One region of the Ruegeria sp. BB9 genome, then DNA from elsewhere that is predicted to be linked to it. Evidence: riboswitches for the same ligand, from Rfam matches in the RefSeq annotation. Region 1 holds a riboswitch; each other region holds the start of a gene.
What was found. Region 1 has a riboswitch for cobalamin ahead of ACR0FC_RS11080 (hypothetical protein). Riboswitches for the same ligand answer to the same signal wherever they lie in the genome.
Positions count from the first base shown of each region.

Region 1 (4,700 bases):
CGCATCCCGGGCCGAGCCTTCGGCGGCGCGGGTGATCAGGGCCAGCGCGTCATCCGAGATTTCCGCGCCCTCGGCGGTGGCGATCTTGCGCAGCAGGCCGATCATCACCTCGGGCTCGATCCGGCGCAGGTCGAACCGTTGGCAGCGCGACAGCACGGTGACCGGAACCTTGCGGATTTCGGTCGTGGCGAAGATGAATTTCACATGCTCGGGCGGTTCCTCCAGCGTTTTCAACAGCGCGTTGAAGGCGCTGGTCGACAGCATGTGGACTTCGTCGATGATGTAGATCTTGTAGCGCGCGCTGGCCGCGCGATAGCGCACGCTGTCGATGATCTCGCGGATGTCGTTCACGCCGGTGCGGCTGGCGGCGTCCATTTCCAGCACGTCCACGTGGCGACCTTCCATGATGGCCACGCAATGCTCGCACTGGCCGCAGGGTTCGGTCGTTGGGCCGCCATTGCCGTCGGGGCCGATGCAGTTCATGCCCTTGGCGATGATCCGGGCCGTGGTCGTCTTGCCGGTGCCGCGGATGCCGGTCATGATGAAGGCCTGCGCGATCCGGTCCGCCTCGAACGCGTTTTTCAGCGTGCGCACCATGGCATCCTGACCGACCAGGTCGGCAAAGGTTTCCGGGCGGTATTTTCGGGCGAGAACCTGATAGGCGGGGCTGGACTGTGTGGTCATGTCTGCTCTGACGGATTCGTACTGACGATGCAGGGTAGAGTTCCAGGTGCCCCGCGTCCACAGCACCGGTGCAGGTTTTTCGCTTTGGCGAGCGCGCGGTGTGAGGCATACTGCGCGGATCAAGTTCAATCAGCCAGTTTCGGGGGGAACGTCTGATGACAAATCTTGTGGTTCATGCATTGCAGGTGGGTGGCGGCACGCTGGCCCTGACCTCGGTTCCCGGCGGTGGCGGCGACTATGAAGGAGACCTGGACCTGATTTCAGCCTGGGCGCCGGGGCTGGTGATTTCGATGACAACCCTTGCCGAACTGGTTTCTGTGGGTGCAGGCGAATTGGGCTGTGACATTCATCGGCGCGCCTGTCGGTGGGCGCATCTGCCGGTCGCCGACTTCTCGGCGCCGTCGACCGAGATATCCGGCCGCTGGCCCGAAGTCAGCGCCGCCGCCCGCCATGCGCTGTCGGGCGGCGGGCGGGTACTGGTCCACTGCCGGGGCGGTTGTGGGCGGTCTGGCATGGTTGTTCTGCGCTTGATGATCGAGAGCGGCGAGCAGCCGGAACAGGCCCTGAAACGCCTGCGGGCCGTACGCCCCTGCGCGGTCGAGACTGATGCTCAGATGGACTGGGCCGTCGCCCCGGCGCGCGAGGCACTGGCGACCTGACCTTCAGGCGGTTGCGCGGAACTCGCGCTCGGCCCTGACCACGGGCATGATCGCCGTGGCCTGCAGCATCGCACAGGGTCGATCACTGATGACCTGCGCAGGCAGGGCGTCGCTCTGGTCGTCAAACAGCATGTCGGCGTAGGTATCAAGGCAGTCGGACGGTGTGTCGGCGGCCGCTCCGCAATACACGCGGATCCGTTCGGGACGTGCATCGAACCGCGCCGTGCAGCCATGTTCGCAATGGGCCAGTTCGCTACTGCCTTCCACTTGGAAGTCGGGGGATGTAGCGGCCTGCGCCGTCGCCATTGCCTGCGCGATGGCCCGTGCCATGCGCGCCAATGCCGGGCAGGTCTTTCCGGTGCGCTGGCAGATGGTTGCCGCGAATTCATGGGTATCGGTCTTCCAAATCATGTTGCGCCCTCCGCGCGCTGGGCGAGGTGGATTTGGACAGACGCCGGTTTCAAGGCCAGACCCTGCCCGGACACCCCGTCCGAGTTTCGGTTTCACGTTTGATGGCAGGTCTCCTGACTTGCGGGTCTTTGCTTTGCCGACCTTCCCAACCTTGCGGTCAGTGGTATTTAGGCATCGCTCTCCGCCTACAGTTGCGGGGGCAGTCGCGGCCTTGGTCCGCTCCGGAGTTCCGGGTTGGACCGCACCGTGTTCCCTTTTCATCCCGGACCGAAACGGCACGGGAACCATCCCCTCATCGCTAGCGGTGTATCCGGGATCGAGTCAAGACGGTTTCAGCCCGGTTGCCGGAGTGAGTCCCAAGGGAACAGATCAGGCAGTCTGCGCAGCACATTCGAATCCCTGCGGGCACGGGCCAATTGCCAGCCGCCTTGCATCACGATGAACAGGGTGTCCGCAGCATTTTCAGGGTCGGAAACTCCGAACCGCGCGGCGTGGTTTCGAACTTCGATGATCCAGCTTTCATACAGACGGTCGGCATGTTCCCGAAACGCGCGGTTGTCGGGGCTTTCGAACAGGGTGGCGGCGATCGGGCAGGTCTCCCATTGGGCCGAGGTGTCGAACAGCTTCGCGATCTTGTGGCACAGGGTGGTGACCCCGTCGCGAAAATCCGCGGCGTCGTCGAATGCCGCAGCAATCATGCTCAACATCCCGTCCGAGGCCCAACTGGCCGCCGCCAGGGCCAGATCCGGCTTGCCCTTTGGAAAATGGTGATAAAGCGAACCCTTGGGGGCTTGCGCTTCGGCCAGCAATTCCGCCAGACCGATACCGTTATAGCCCGAGCGCTGGAACAGTCGGGCGGCAGTCACGATCAGGCGATCTTTGGTGTTTGGTGGACGTTGGGTCATGCAGGCCAAATATTGACAGGCCTAGACCAATTGGTCCAGACACAAAGTATTAGACCGATCGGTCCAGAGTGTTTGGAGGCAAAGATGTTGGATTCGCAGCACGCGGTTGACGTGGAAGACTTTAAGTTTCCGTCGGGCCAGACCCAGCTGGCGGCGCGGCTTTACACTCCGGCGGTCGAGCCGCAAACCGTTGTTGTGCTGAACGGCGCAACAGGAGTGCCACGTGACTACTATCAGCACTTTGCTCGCTGGCTGGCCGCCGAGCGCGGTATGGCTTGCCTGACATATGATTACCGGGATTTCGAGCATTCGCTGACCGGGCGGCTGAAAGACTCGAAGGCCACGATGGCGGACTGGGCGCTGATCGACATGCCCGCAGCGCGTGCCGAGATGCGCCGTCGATACCCGCAGGCAAAACTGTGGGTGATCGGGCATTCGGTCGGTGGAATGCTGGGTCCGCTGCAACCGGAAATCGAACAGATCGACCGGATGATCTGTGTGTGCGCAGGTTTGGTGACGGTGGCCGATCACCCGTGGCCCTACAAGGGCTTGGCGACTTTGTTCTGGTATGGCCACGTGCCACCTCTGGTGCGTCTTCTGGGGTACCTGCCGGGGAAACTTCTGGGATTCGGAGCCGATTTGCCGGCGGGCGTCTATTGGCAATGGCGCAAGTGGTGTACATCGCCCACCAGCTATCTGCCCGAATTGGGAGACACGCTTCCCCAAGCGGATTGGAGTCGGGCGAACGCCACGGCGGATATCATTGCGTTCGAGGATGACCAGACTGTGCCACCGCCCGCCGTCTGGCGGCTGGCTGAACTCTATGGTCCGACCGCCCGTCGGCATTTGTTGGAGCCGAGGGATTTCGGACTGTCCGAAATCGGTCATATCGGCGCCTTCGCCCGGCGCAGCAGTGCCGTTTGGCCGCGATTGATCGCCTGACCCGCCCGCAAGCGCGGTTTTCAGGAACAACGACGAAATACAGAGGTTGGATTGACCGGGCCGAATACGTGGCGTGGCGTCAAGTGAGAGGTTGGACATCGACCCAAGCGGGGCTCGTTGTGGCTGCTTCCTTCCGGACCTGACCAGGTTGGCGAGGCGCTTGCCCGCGCCAACCTCTCGACCGACGATATAGGCATCACGCACCCGCTTGGCAACCCGTCACAAAGACAGGCGTACCCTAAGAAACCCGCGCGCGTCCTGCCCGTCGGTGGTGGCTGCAAAGTGGTCGAGCTCGCGCAGGTAGTTTGCAGCGCGTGGCCCGGTCTTCAGAATCACGGACCGGCCCGCCTGCGGAACAAAGGAAAAGCTTTGGGCGGTGTTTTCCACCGGATCCGGACCCAATCGTCCCGCCAGGTAGTCGCGCAAGATTCCCTGGAGGCTCAGCGGCGGCACCGGGATCAGCCGGGCCGGGTCTGGGACGGGAAAGTTGCCGCCGCCATTGGCTCGGTAGCTGTTTGATGCAACGACGAATTGTTCATCCGGATCGACGGGGCGACCCTGATAGGCAAGATCGCGCAGGCGGGAATGGGACGTGTCGATCGACTGGCCGCCCAAATCATATCGCGCGGGCTGCGTCAGATCGAACCTGTAGGTCACCCCATGCAGCACGTCGAAATTGTGCCCGGTGCCCTCGGGGTTGATCAGAACCTGCTCGTCGCTATCGCCAAGTTGCGAGAATTGGGCAGCCGACATCTCCAGCCAATCGGCGATCTGGCGGCCATCCAGCAGCATGGCGGCCAATTGGTTCGGGAACACATGCAAGTCCGAGACATGCCGTACGGTGACATCGCCAGCCGGGACTTCGGTGTAGTGTCTTGGGCCGGCCCGGCCTCCGAATTTCGAAGGTGCGGCTGCGGACAGAACTGGCAGAGTCTCAAAGGCCGTCCCGGCCAGAACCGGTCGCAGGGCTGCCGCCTGGGCTGCGGCGACCAAGTTCAGCCCCTGATCCACCCCGCAGAAGGTGAAATAGCTATGCAAAGGACGATTGATCCGGCCCACCGGCTGGGCAGCGGCTTTGCGGGTCACTTTGTGGGCTGCG
Region 1 is NZ_JBQFUU010000003.1:48,533-53,232, reverse strand. It holds gene ACR0FC_RS11090 (DNA polymerase III subunit gamma/tau) at 1-684, opposite strand, end outside; gene ACR0FC_RS11085 (protein-tyrosine phosphatase family protein) at 840-1,343, shown strand; gene ACR0FC_RS11080 (hypothetical protein) at 1,347-1,754, opposite strand; cobalamin riboswitch at 1,841-2,058, opposite strand; gene ACR0FC_RS11075 (TetR/AcrR family transcriptional regulator) at 2,087-2,620, opposite strand; gene ACR0FC_RS11070 (alpha/beta hydrolase family protein) at 2,744-3,601, shown strand; RNA gene ffs (signal recognition particle sRNA small type) at 3,683-3,781, opposite strand; gene ACR0FC_RS11060 (5'-nucleotidase C-terminal domain-containing protein) at 3,821-4,700, opposite strand, start outside.

Region 2 (4,700 bases), on a different contig from region 1:
GCTGGCCGGTGGTTCTGGTGCTGGACGTGGGAGGCCAGGCGCAATCGGCCGCAGCAACGGCGCTGGGGTTCCGGATGTACAACCCCGACCTGCCCTTTGCCGGTGTGATTCTGAACCGCTGCGCCAGCCCGCGCCACGAACGCCTGACCCGTCTGGGGATGGAGCGCGCGGGCCTGCCGGTTCTGGGCGTTTTGCCCCGGCGCGGCGACCTGACCCTGCCCGAGCGGCATCTTGGCTTGATCCAGGCGGTCGAGCACCCCGATCTGGAAAGCGCAATTGCCGGCTACGCGGCCTTTCTGCGCGAACATGTGGATCTGGAAGCTATCAAGCGGGCGGCCTGCTCTGGCCCGATGGGGCCGTCGTCGGCCGCGCTGCCGCGCCCTCCGGCGCAACGGATCGCACTGGCCCGGGACGCGGCGTTTTCCTTTACATATCCGCATCTTCTGGAAGGCTGGCGAGCGGCCGGGGCCGAGATTCTGCCGTTTTCTCCGCTGGCGGACGAGGCGCCGGCCCCGGATGCCGATCTGGTCTGGTTGCCCGGCGGGTACCCCGAACTGCACGCCGGAACCCTGGCTGCAGCAGAGCGGTTCTTGACCGGCTTGCGCAAACATGCCGAAACGCGGCCCGTGCATGGCGAATGCGGCGGCTACATGGCCCTGGGCGAAGGGCTGATCGACAAGGACGGCACCCGCCACCGGATGGCCGGGCTGCTGGGCCTTGTCACTTCGTACGAGAAGCGCAAGTTCAACCTGGGCTATCGCCGCGCCGAGTTGCTGGCCGACATGCCCGGGTTCTCGGCCGGGACCGCGCTGCGGGGGCACGAGTTCCACTATTCCTCGATCATCGAGCAGCCCGACGCGCCCTTGGCACGGGTTTTTGACGCCGAAGGCGCCGAAGGCCCACAGACCGGATCGCGCCGCGGACATGTCACCGGTACGTTCTTCCATCTGATCGCAGAGGCCAGCGCATGAGCGGTTTCGTTTCCTTCATCGGGTCCGGTCCCGGCGACCCGGAATTGTTGACCCTCAAGGCCGTGGACCGGCTGCAAAAGGCCGATGCGGTACTGTTCGACGATCTCAGCAGCGGGCCGATCCTGAGCCATGCGCGCAAGGAGGCCGACCTTGTGGGCGTGGGCAAGCGCGCCGGGCGGCCCTCGCCCAAGCAGGACCATGTCAGCCGCCTGCTGGTCGAGTACGCCCAGACCGGCCAGCGGATCGTGCGGCTGAAATCGGGCGATGGCGGCCTGTTCGGACGGCTAGAGGAGGAACTGGTGGCCCTGCGCGCTGCCGGCATCGCCTACGAGATCATTCCGGGCATCCCCTCAGCCATTGCCGCGGCTGCCGCGGCAGGCATCCCGCTGACCCGGCGGCTGACCGCGCGGCGCGTGCAGTTCGTCACCGGCCACGATGTCAGCGGGAAGCTTCCCGAGGACTTGAACCTGCCCGCGCTGGCCGACCCGGGTGCGACGACGGTGGTGTTCATGGGCAAGCGCACCTTTCCACTGCTAGCCGGCGCGCTGCACGCGCATGGGCTGCCGCTGGATACCCCCGCGCTGATGGCCGAGTCGGTCTCGACGCCTGAGCAGTCGCTGCACCGGTCCACCGTCGGTGCCTTGGCCGAGCGCCTGGGTTCCGAGATCGGCACCGCGCCGGCGCTGATCCTTTATGGTCCGCTGGCGGAGAGCGACGATGATTGATCTGGTCTTGATCGGGATCGGCACCGGCAACCCGGACCACGTGACCTTTCAGGGCGCGCAGGCGATCCGCACGGCCGATCTGATCCTGATCCCGCGCAAGGGCGCCAACAAGACCGATCTGGCCGGCGTGCGCGAGGAAATCATTCGCAAGGTCACCGACACACCGCCCCAAATCGCCTATTTCGACATCCCCGAGCGCCGGTCGCAGGAAGGCTACCTGCGCGGCGTGGATGAATGGCACGACATAATCGCCCTGCGCTGGCAGGAGGCGATGGCCCGGCACCCTGAGGCGCGCACCGTCGCCTTGCTGATCTGGGGCGACCCGTCGCTCTATGACAGCTCGCTGCGAATCGCGGCGCGGCTGGACCCGCAGCCTAACACGACGGTGATCCCCGGCATCACGGCGCTGCAGGCGCTGACGGCGGCCCATGCCATGCCGATCAACGAGATCGGCGCGCCTTATCTGGTCACCACCGGCCGGCGCCTCCGCGACGAGGGCTGGCCCAGCGCTGCGGATACGGTTGCGGTGATGCTCGATGGCGAATGTTCGTTCCAGATTTTGGACATGGCCGATTTTGACATCTGGTGGGGGGCGTACGTGGGTATGCCCGAGCAGATCCTGATCAAAGGTCCGCTGGCGGATGTGGCCGACGAGATTCTCCGCACCCGCGCCGAGGCCCGCGCCCGGCACGGGTGGATCATGGACATCTACATTCTGAAAAAGCGCGGGAATTGACGCGAAAGGTCGCAAATGGCGATTGCGCCACAGCGGCATTCACGTCTAAATGGACGGGTCTGGTCCTGCCGGAGACATCCGGATGCTAAGAGGGAATTTGGTGCGGCCTGCGCGCAGGTCAAATCCAAAGCCGCCCCCGCGACTGTAAGCGGTGAGCCCTGTTCAACCAGCCACTCCCGATCCGTTCGGGGGGAAGGCGAACAGAGGCGCTGACCCGCAAGCCAGGAGACCTGCCAGGCGAACAATGAAACACCGGCCGTCGGGTGCGGCGGCACAGGAGGACAGAAAATGACGACACAAACGCAAACCGCATCAACGGCACGCGCTGGCATTCTTTCGGCAGTGTTCGCGGCAGCCCTGGGCCTGGGGATCATCGCCCTGGCCGGTCACGTTCAGGCATCGGCGCTGCATGACGCCGCGCATGACGTGCGCCACGCAACCGGCTTCCCCTGCCACTAAACCAATGTTCAGTCGCATTCTGACCAGCGCGTTGTTCGCTGGTGCTGCAGCCGGGTTGATCGTCGCCCTGCTGCAGTTGGTATTCGTGCAGCCTGTGTTGCTGCATGCTGAACTGTATGAATCCGGAGAGCTGGTGCATTTCGGAGCCGAAGCCGTCTCGGCCCATCCCGAGCTGCCGGGCATGTTCTCGGACCTGACCCGCGACGGGCTGAGCGTGGTGTTCACGATGCTGACCTATACCGGCTATGCGCTGGTTCTGGTCGCCCTGATGTCGCTGGCCGAAGCCCAGGGCCACCCGGTTGACGGGCGCACGGGCGTGCTGTGGGGCCTTGCCGGTTTCATCGCCTTTCACCTGGCGCCGGGCTTCACCCTGGCCCCCGAGGTTCCGGGCGTTGCCGCAGCCGATGTGTTTGCGCGGCAGATCTGGTGGTGGGCAACCGTCGCGGCTGCTGGTGTGGCCATGTGGCTGATCGCTTTCGGTGGCAACATCGTCAGCTATCTGGTTGCGGCCGTGCTGCTGATGGCCCCGCACCTGATCGGCGCACCGGAACCCGACGTGTTCACCGGGCCGGTTCCGACCGAGATCGGGGCACTGTTCGCCGCGCGCGCCTTCGGTGTGGGCCTTGTGGCCTGGGTGCTGCTGGGTTCGTTTGCCGGGTATTTCTGGCAAAGCGAGGGCAAGCGCGTCGAAGCCGCAGCCTGATCCCCGAAATCCCACGACCCGCCGGCGCCCAACCGGCGGGTCATTTGCTTTTTTAGGAAACAAGATGACACGCTCGCTTGCTCTTTTCGCGATCGGTCTGGTCTTTGGCGGGGGTGCCGGGTTCGTGCTGGCCGCGGCCAACGGCGTCACCTTCGACGGCCACGACCATGCCGACCCCGCCCAACATGGCGGCCATCACGCCGAGGCCATGGCCCATGACCACAGCACCGCCATCAACCTGCCCGCCGGACCGGACGCGCCGGGGCTGGAGATCGCCGTCTCCCCCGACCCGATGGCGGGTTGGAACCTGCATGTGATGCCGCGGAACTTCACGTTCGCGCCCGAGCACGCCTCGCTGGACGACAAACCCGGCGAAGGCCATGCGCATGTCTACGTGAACGGCGTCAAGCTGGCGCGGCTTTATGGCAACTGGATGCACATCCCTGACCTGCCCAAGGGCGAAACGACCATCGAGGTCTCGCTGAACGCCAACAGCCACAGCCCGCTGGCCGTGGATGGGGTGCCGGTCAGCGCCTCGGTTACGGTTCAGGTGGACTGAAACGCGGGGATCCGCGCCCGCAGACACAAGCGAAGCCGCCCGCACGGCCGGGCGTCTTCGATCCAGCCATTCGGGCTGTGCAGAATGGTCCGACAGGTCGCCGCAATGTCATCGGCATCGGCGACCGGATCGATTCCCGAAAACACGTAGGACGCCAGGCTCTCCCCCTGCATCGCCACCACGGTCGGCTCCTCGCAGCCGCTGAAACAGGCATGCTCGGCGATCTCGACCCGCCCGTCCAGTCCCGCAGCGCGCACGGCCTCCAATACGGCCTGACGCTCGGCCAGCAAGTCGCGCTCGCCCGCGCAGCTGCTGCAGATCAAAACACGCATGCCCCTCGCCTGCCTTTTTTCCGTTTCACACTGTCGCTTGTGCGGGTTTCGCACCCCCGGCGCAAGCCCGCCACCCACGATATTGTGACTGTACGCACCCGGGAATTCGGGAAGACTTGGGCCAACTACGACTTGGAGAGCCCGTGATGACACGTCTTATGTTTTTCCTAGGCCTGCTGGCGCTTCCCGCGCTGGCGGCCGATATCGAACCCCGG
Region 2 is NZ_JBQFUU010000001.1:355,216-359,915, reverse strand. It holds gene ACR0FC_RS01765 (cobyrinic acid a,c-diamide synthase CobB) at 1-971, shown strand, start outside; gene cobA (uroporphyrinogen-III C-methyltransferase) at 968-1,696, shown strand; gene cobF (precorrin-6A synthase (deacetylating)) at 1,689-2,432, shown strand; cobalamin riboswitch at 2,476-2,684, shown strand; gene ACR0FC_RS01750 (CbtB domain-containing protein) at 2,721-2,891, shown strand; gene ACR0FC_RS01745 (CbtA family protein) at 2,896-3,594, shown strand; gene ACR0FC_RS01740 (hypothetical protein) at 3,659-4,153, shown strand; gene ACR0FC_RS01735 (DUF1636 family protein) at 4,141-4,485, opposite strand; gene ACR0FC_RS01730 (DUF302 domain-containing protein) at 4,632-4,700, shown strand, end outside.
Region 2: another riboswitch for cobalamin. It lies ahead of ACR0FC_RS01750 (CbtB domain-containing protein); the one in region 1 lies ahead of ACR0FC_RS11080 (hypothetical protein).

Region 3 (4,700 bases), on a different contig from region 1:
TTCGGGCAGCACCACATGCATGGCCAGATCGGCAGGCGACAGGCCGCGTTCGGCCTCGGCCCACGCCTTGCGGCGCGAAGTGGCCAGCGCGACCTGAAACACCGGCACGCCCGCCACGTCCAAGGGCGATGTGCCCGACGCGCCTTTGCCCGAAAACGAGGTGGCATTGATGATCGCCGAGGGCGTCATCGCGGGGATATTCTCGGCCAACCACTCAGCCGCCGTAGGCGCCTTGAGCGAGGGTGCGAATAGCCCCACCGCCTGATGACCCCGCGCGCGGATTTCCCGGATCAGCGCCGCGACCGGCGCGGTATCGGCTGAGGTCAGGTAGGCGCGGTAGAAGGTTACGATGATGCGCCGGCCTTGGCCTGCGAAGGCGTCCTCGGGCGCGATCACGCCGCGATCCGGGCACCACGCGCCGCAGTCGGGTAGTGTCTTGGCCCCCATCACCGGCCCGGCATACAGCCCCGCTGCCAGCGCCATCTGCGCCAGAGCCGCCTGGGCTGCCACTTCGCCGCCGGTATCGCACAGATGCGCCAGCCGCCGCAGGGTCGAGACCGGCAGGGTGGAATAATCGTCCAACCGCGTATCCTCGCGCCCGTCGGCGGGCAGAACCGCCAGCGCGATGCCCTTGGCCTGCGCCAGCGCCAGCACCTGCTGCAACCCGTAGGGCCAGTAGGGCACGCCGCCGATCAGCCGGATCAGGATGCCCTTGGCGCCCTCCAGCGTCTGTTCGACATAGGTATCGACCGACAGCGGGTGTTTCAGCGCCGTCAGGTTGGCCAGCCGCAACGAGGGCATCCGCCCCTCGGGCCCGCCGCCGCGATGCCATCCGGCTGCGAAGGCACCCAGATCGCTGTCCGAAAAGGACAGCACCACCAGATCCGCTGGGCTCTGGCCCAGATCGGTCGGGGTCTCGGTTTCCTCGAGCCCGTGGCTTTCGCGAAAGACGACGTGCATCGGTGCTTACTCGGCGGCCTCGGTGACGCCCGTCAGGATGCCGCGGATCGCAGCCTCGTCGATGTCGTGATGCTCGGCGATGACAACAAGGCGCGAGCGGCGCTCCTCGTCCGGCTTCCACGGGCGGTCATACTGGTGCCGCACCCGCGCGCCGACCGCCTGAACCAGCAGGCGCATCGGCTTGCCCTGAACGGCGGCATAGCCCTTAACACGCAGGATGTTCAGCTCGTTTGCCAGACGCTCGATTTTGGCGACCAACTGCGCCGGGTCGGTCTGTTCGGGCAGTTCGACAACGATGCTTTCGAAATCGTCATGTTCGTGGTCGTCATGGCCATCGTGATGCGAGGGGCGGGCGTCCATGTCGTCTTCGGCTGCGGCTTCCAGTCCCAGCACCACGCGCACGTCCACCGCGCCCTCGGCAACCTCGACTACGGGCAGGGGGCGCGGCGCCTCGGCGGCGATGACCTCGCGCGCCTTGGCCACGCCTTCGGGGCCGGCCAGGTCGGGTTTGGTCAGAAGGATGATGTCGGCGCACGAGATCTGATCTTCGAACACCTCGGACAGGGGCGTTTCGTGGTCGATCGAGTCATCGGCCATGCGCTGGGCGTCCACTACCGCGACATTCGGGGCAAAACGGCCTGCAGCCACGGCCTCGGCATCGGCCAGCGCGATCACGCCGTCCACGGTGATCTTGGAGCGGATATCGGGCCAGTCGAACGCCTTGAGCAGCGGTTTCGGCAGGGCCAGACCGCTGGTTTCGATCAGGATGTGGTCGGGGCGCGGGTCCAGCGCCATCAGCGCCTCGATCGTGGGGATGAAATCGTCGGCCACGGTGCAGCAGATGCAGCCATTGGCCAGTTCCATGATGTTCTCCGCCGGGCAATCGGGGATGGCGCAGCTTTTCAGGATTTCGCCATCGACGCCCACGTCGCCGAATTCGTTGACCACCACGGCCAGCCGCTTGCCCTGCGGCTCGGACATCAGGTGGCGGATCAGCGTGGTCTTGCCCGAGCCGAGAAAGCCGGTGATGACGGTGACGGGAAGTTTTTCGAGGGTGCTCATGCTCAGGCTCCAATCGGGGGAATGCGGGCGGCGCAGTTCTTGCGGAAATGTTCAGGGCGGTCGCGCCATTTCACAAGGCCATCATCGGCGGCTAGGTACTTGGTGGCGCCTTCGACGATGATCTCGACATGGTCGGATTCGTTGAGGTTCTCATAGACGAAGGTCCAGCGCGACGGCCCGCCGCGCAGAACGATCGAGCAGCCCTGGTCGCAGTTCGACAGGCATTCGACCGGCTTCAGGGTGATGCCTTCGGGCAGGTCGGCGGCGGCCAGCGCCTTGTGCAGCAGCGTGCCGGGGCGCTGGGCGTCGTCCTCGATGGGCAGCCCGCGTCGGCAGGTGGTGCAGACCAGCAGCTCGACTGGTGTGGTCTCGGTCACGTCTCTCATCCCCATCACTCGGTTGTCGGGGGACGGGGTATGCGCGGGCCACGTTGCGGACATGGGCCCGACACCGGAACACCCCGTCCGGTTTGTATTCGGGCGTTGGCAGGTCTCCCGGCTTGCGGATGTCAGAGCAGTGCTCTGTCGGATGTCCCGCCTTCCCGGCCTGCGGCCAGTGGCATTTGGGCACCCTCTCCGGTCACGGTCGCGGGGGCGGCTGCGTTTGACGGAAAACCGCTGACGCATTCCCTTTTCATCTGTTTGCACAGACACCAACGCAAGCGACATGCGGTACGGGCAGGGGGGTTGTCAAGCGCGCAGGGGCAAGTGCTTTGCGTCGGATCGAAAAAGCGACTTGCCGGGGTCAGTCCGCGGCATCACCGGCCAATCGGTCGCGCAACCACGCGAGGAACAACTGGGCGGGGATGGACGGAGGCGCCGCGCTGACGCTGCGGATCAGGTAGTGCGACTGGGCAAAGGGAATCGCCGGCCCTGCAACCCGGATCGGCGCGCCCTGCGCGATCGCGTTGCGCCCGAACCGCTCCAGAACGGTGGCGTAGCCCGCGCCGGCCATCACCAGTTGCAGCGCCGTGACGGTCGTATCCGCCGAATGCCGCGCGGGGCGGTCGGGCAGGTCGGTGTCCGTCGCCTCGAAGTACCGCGCCCAGTTGTCCTCGTACCCCAGAATGTGGATCAACGGGCCGTTGCGCAGGTCTGGCGCCGGGTCCTGCGCCCGGCAGATGGGCACCAGCCGCTCCGAGCACAGCCGGTCGGCCGCAACACCGGGCCAGTCGCCATAACCCAGCCGGATTTCCACGTCCACATCGGCAGGCGCGGCCGAGTCGTTCCAGATATGCGACACCAGCCGCACGGGGATCTCGGGGTGCTGCGCGCTGAACGCGGGCAGCTCGGCCGCGATCCAGTAGGTCATCGACGATATCGCCGCCCGGATGGTCAACGCCTGTCGCGAGGCGGGGCCGAACAAGCTGTTGGTGGATAGCGCGATATCCGACAACGCCCGGCGCACGGTCAGCGCATAGGACTGGCCCAGCTCGGTCAGCGACAGGTGTCGTGCGTTGCGGGCAAAAAGCGGCTGCCCGAGGTCCGCCTCGAGCGAGCGGATATGCAGCGACACCGCCGTTTGCGTCAGGCCCAGTTCCTGCGCGGCGGTTGTGAAATTCAGGTGGCGGGCAGCGGCCTCGAAGCTGCGCAGCCAGGCCGGATTGGGCAGGCGGTCCATTCAGCACCAAAATTTTTTGCATCTAAACTGACTTTTTATTCGTTTCTTTTGTCGGTGGGCAACGGAAATACTCGGGCCAACGAAATTGCGCCTGCAGGAGGGCAGAACATGAAGGTCGGGTTCATCGGTTTGGGCAATGTGGGGGGCAAGCTGTCGGGGTCGCTGCTGCGCAACGGTATCGACCTGACGGTATACGACCTTAACCCCGATCTTGTGGCGGAGTTCGCCGCCAAGGGGGCAAAAGCCGGTGAAAGCCCGGCGCAGATGATGCGCGATTGCGATGCGGTCATCACCTGCCTGCCGTCGCCCGCTGCCTCGGACGCGGTGATGCAGCAGATGCTGCCCGAGGTGACCCACGGCAAGATCTGGATGGAGATGTCCACCACTGACGAGGCCGAGGTCAAACGCCTGGGGGCCATGGTGATCGAGCGCGGCGGGGCGGCGGTGGACTGCCCGGTTTCGGGCGGGTGCCACCGGGCGGCCACGGGCAATATCTCGATCTTCGCGGGCTGCGACCGGGCAACGTTCGAGCGGATTCTGCCGTTCCTGACGACGATGGGCCGGCGTATTCTGCATACCGGCGATCTGGGCACGGCCTCGGTTCTGAAGGTGCTAACCAACTATCTGGCCACCGCCAACCTGATTACCTGCGCCGAGGCGCTGGTGACCGCCACGGCCGCCGGGATGGATCTGAACACCACCTATGAGGCGATCAAGATCTCGTCCGGCACGTCTTTCGTGCATGAGACCGAAAGCCAGGTGATCCTGAACGGCTCGCGTGATATTTCCTTCACCATGGACCTGGTGAAAAAGGATATCGGTCTGTTCCAGGAGGTCGCCGACCGCGCCGGCGTGCCTTTGGAGATGAACCCGTTGATGATCAAGATTTTCGACGACGCCATCGCCCGCTATGGCGAGCGCGAGCTGTCGCCTAACATCATTCGGCGGCTCGAGGATGCAACCGGGCTGAGCATTACCGCACCCGGTTTTCCGGCCGAGATGCAGGACGATGAACCGGAAGAGCCGGGGTACGAGGTGATTCCGCAAGGTAGAAGCGC
Region 3 is NZ_JBQFUU010000001.1:368,891-373,590, forward strand. It holds gene cobN (cobaltochelatase subunit CobN) at 1-960, opposite strand, end outside; gene cobW (cobalamin biosynthesis protein CobW) at 967-2,022, opposite strand; gene ACR0FC_RS01820 (DUF1636 family protein) at 2,025-2,408, opposite strand; cobalamin riboswitch at 2,490-2,694, opposite strand; gene ACR0FC_RS01825 (LysR family transcriptional regulator) at 2,767-3,642, opposite strand; gene ACR0FC_RS01830 (NAD(P)-dependent oxidoreductase) at 3,751-4,700, shown strand, end outside.
Region 3: another riboswitch for cobalamin. It lies ahead of ACR0FC_RS01820 (DUF1636 family protein); the one in region 1 lies ahead of ACR0FC_RS11080 (hypothetical protein).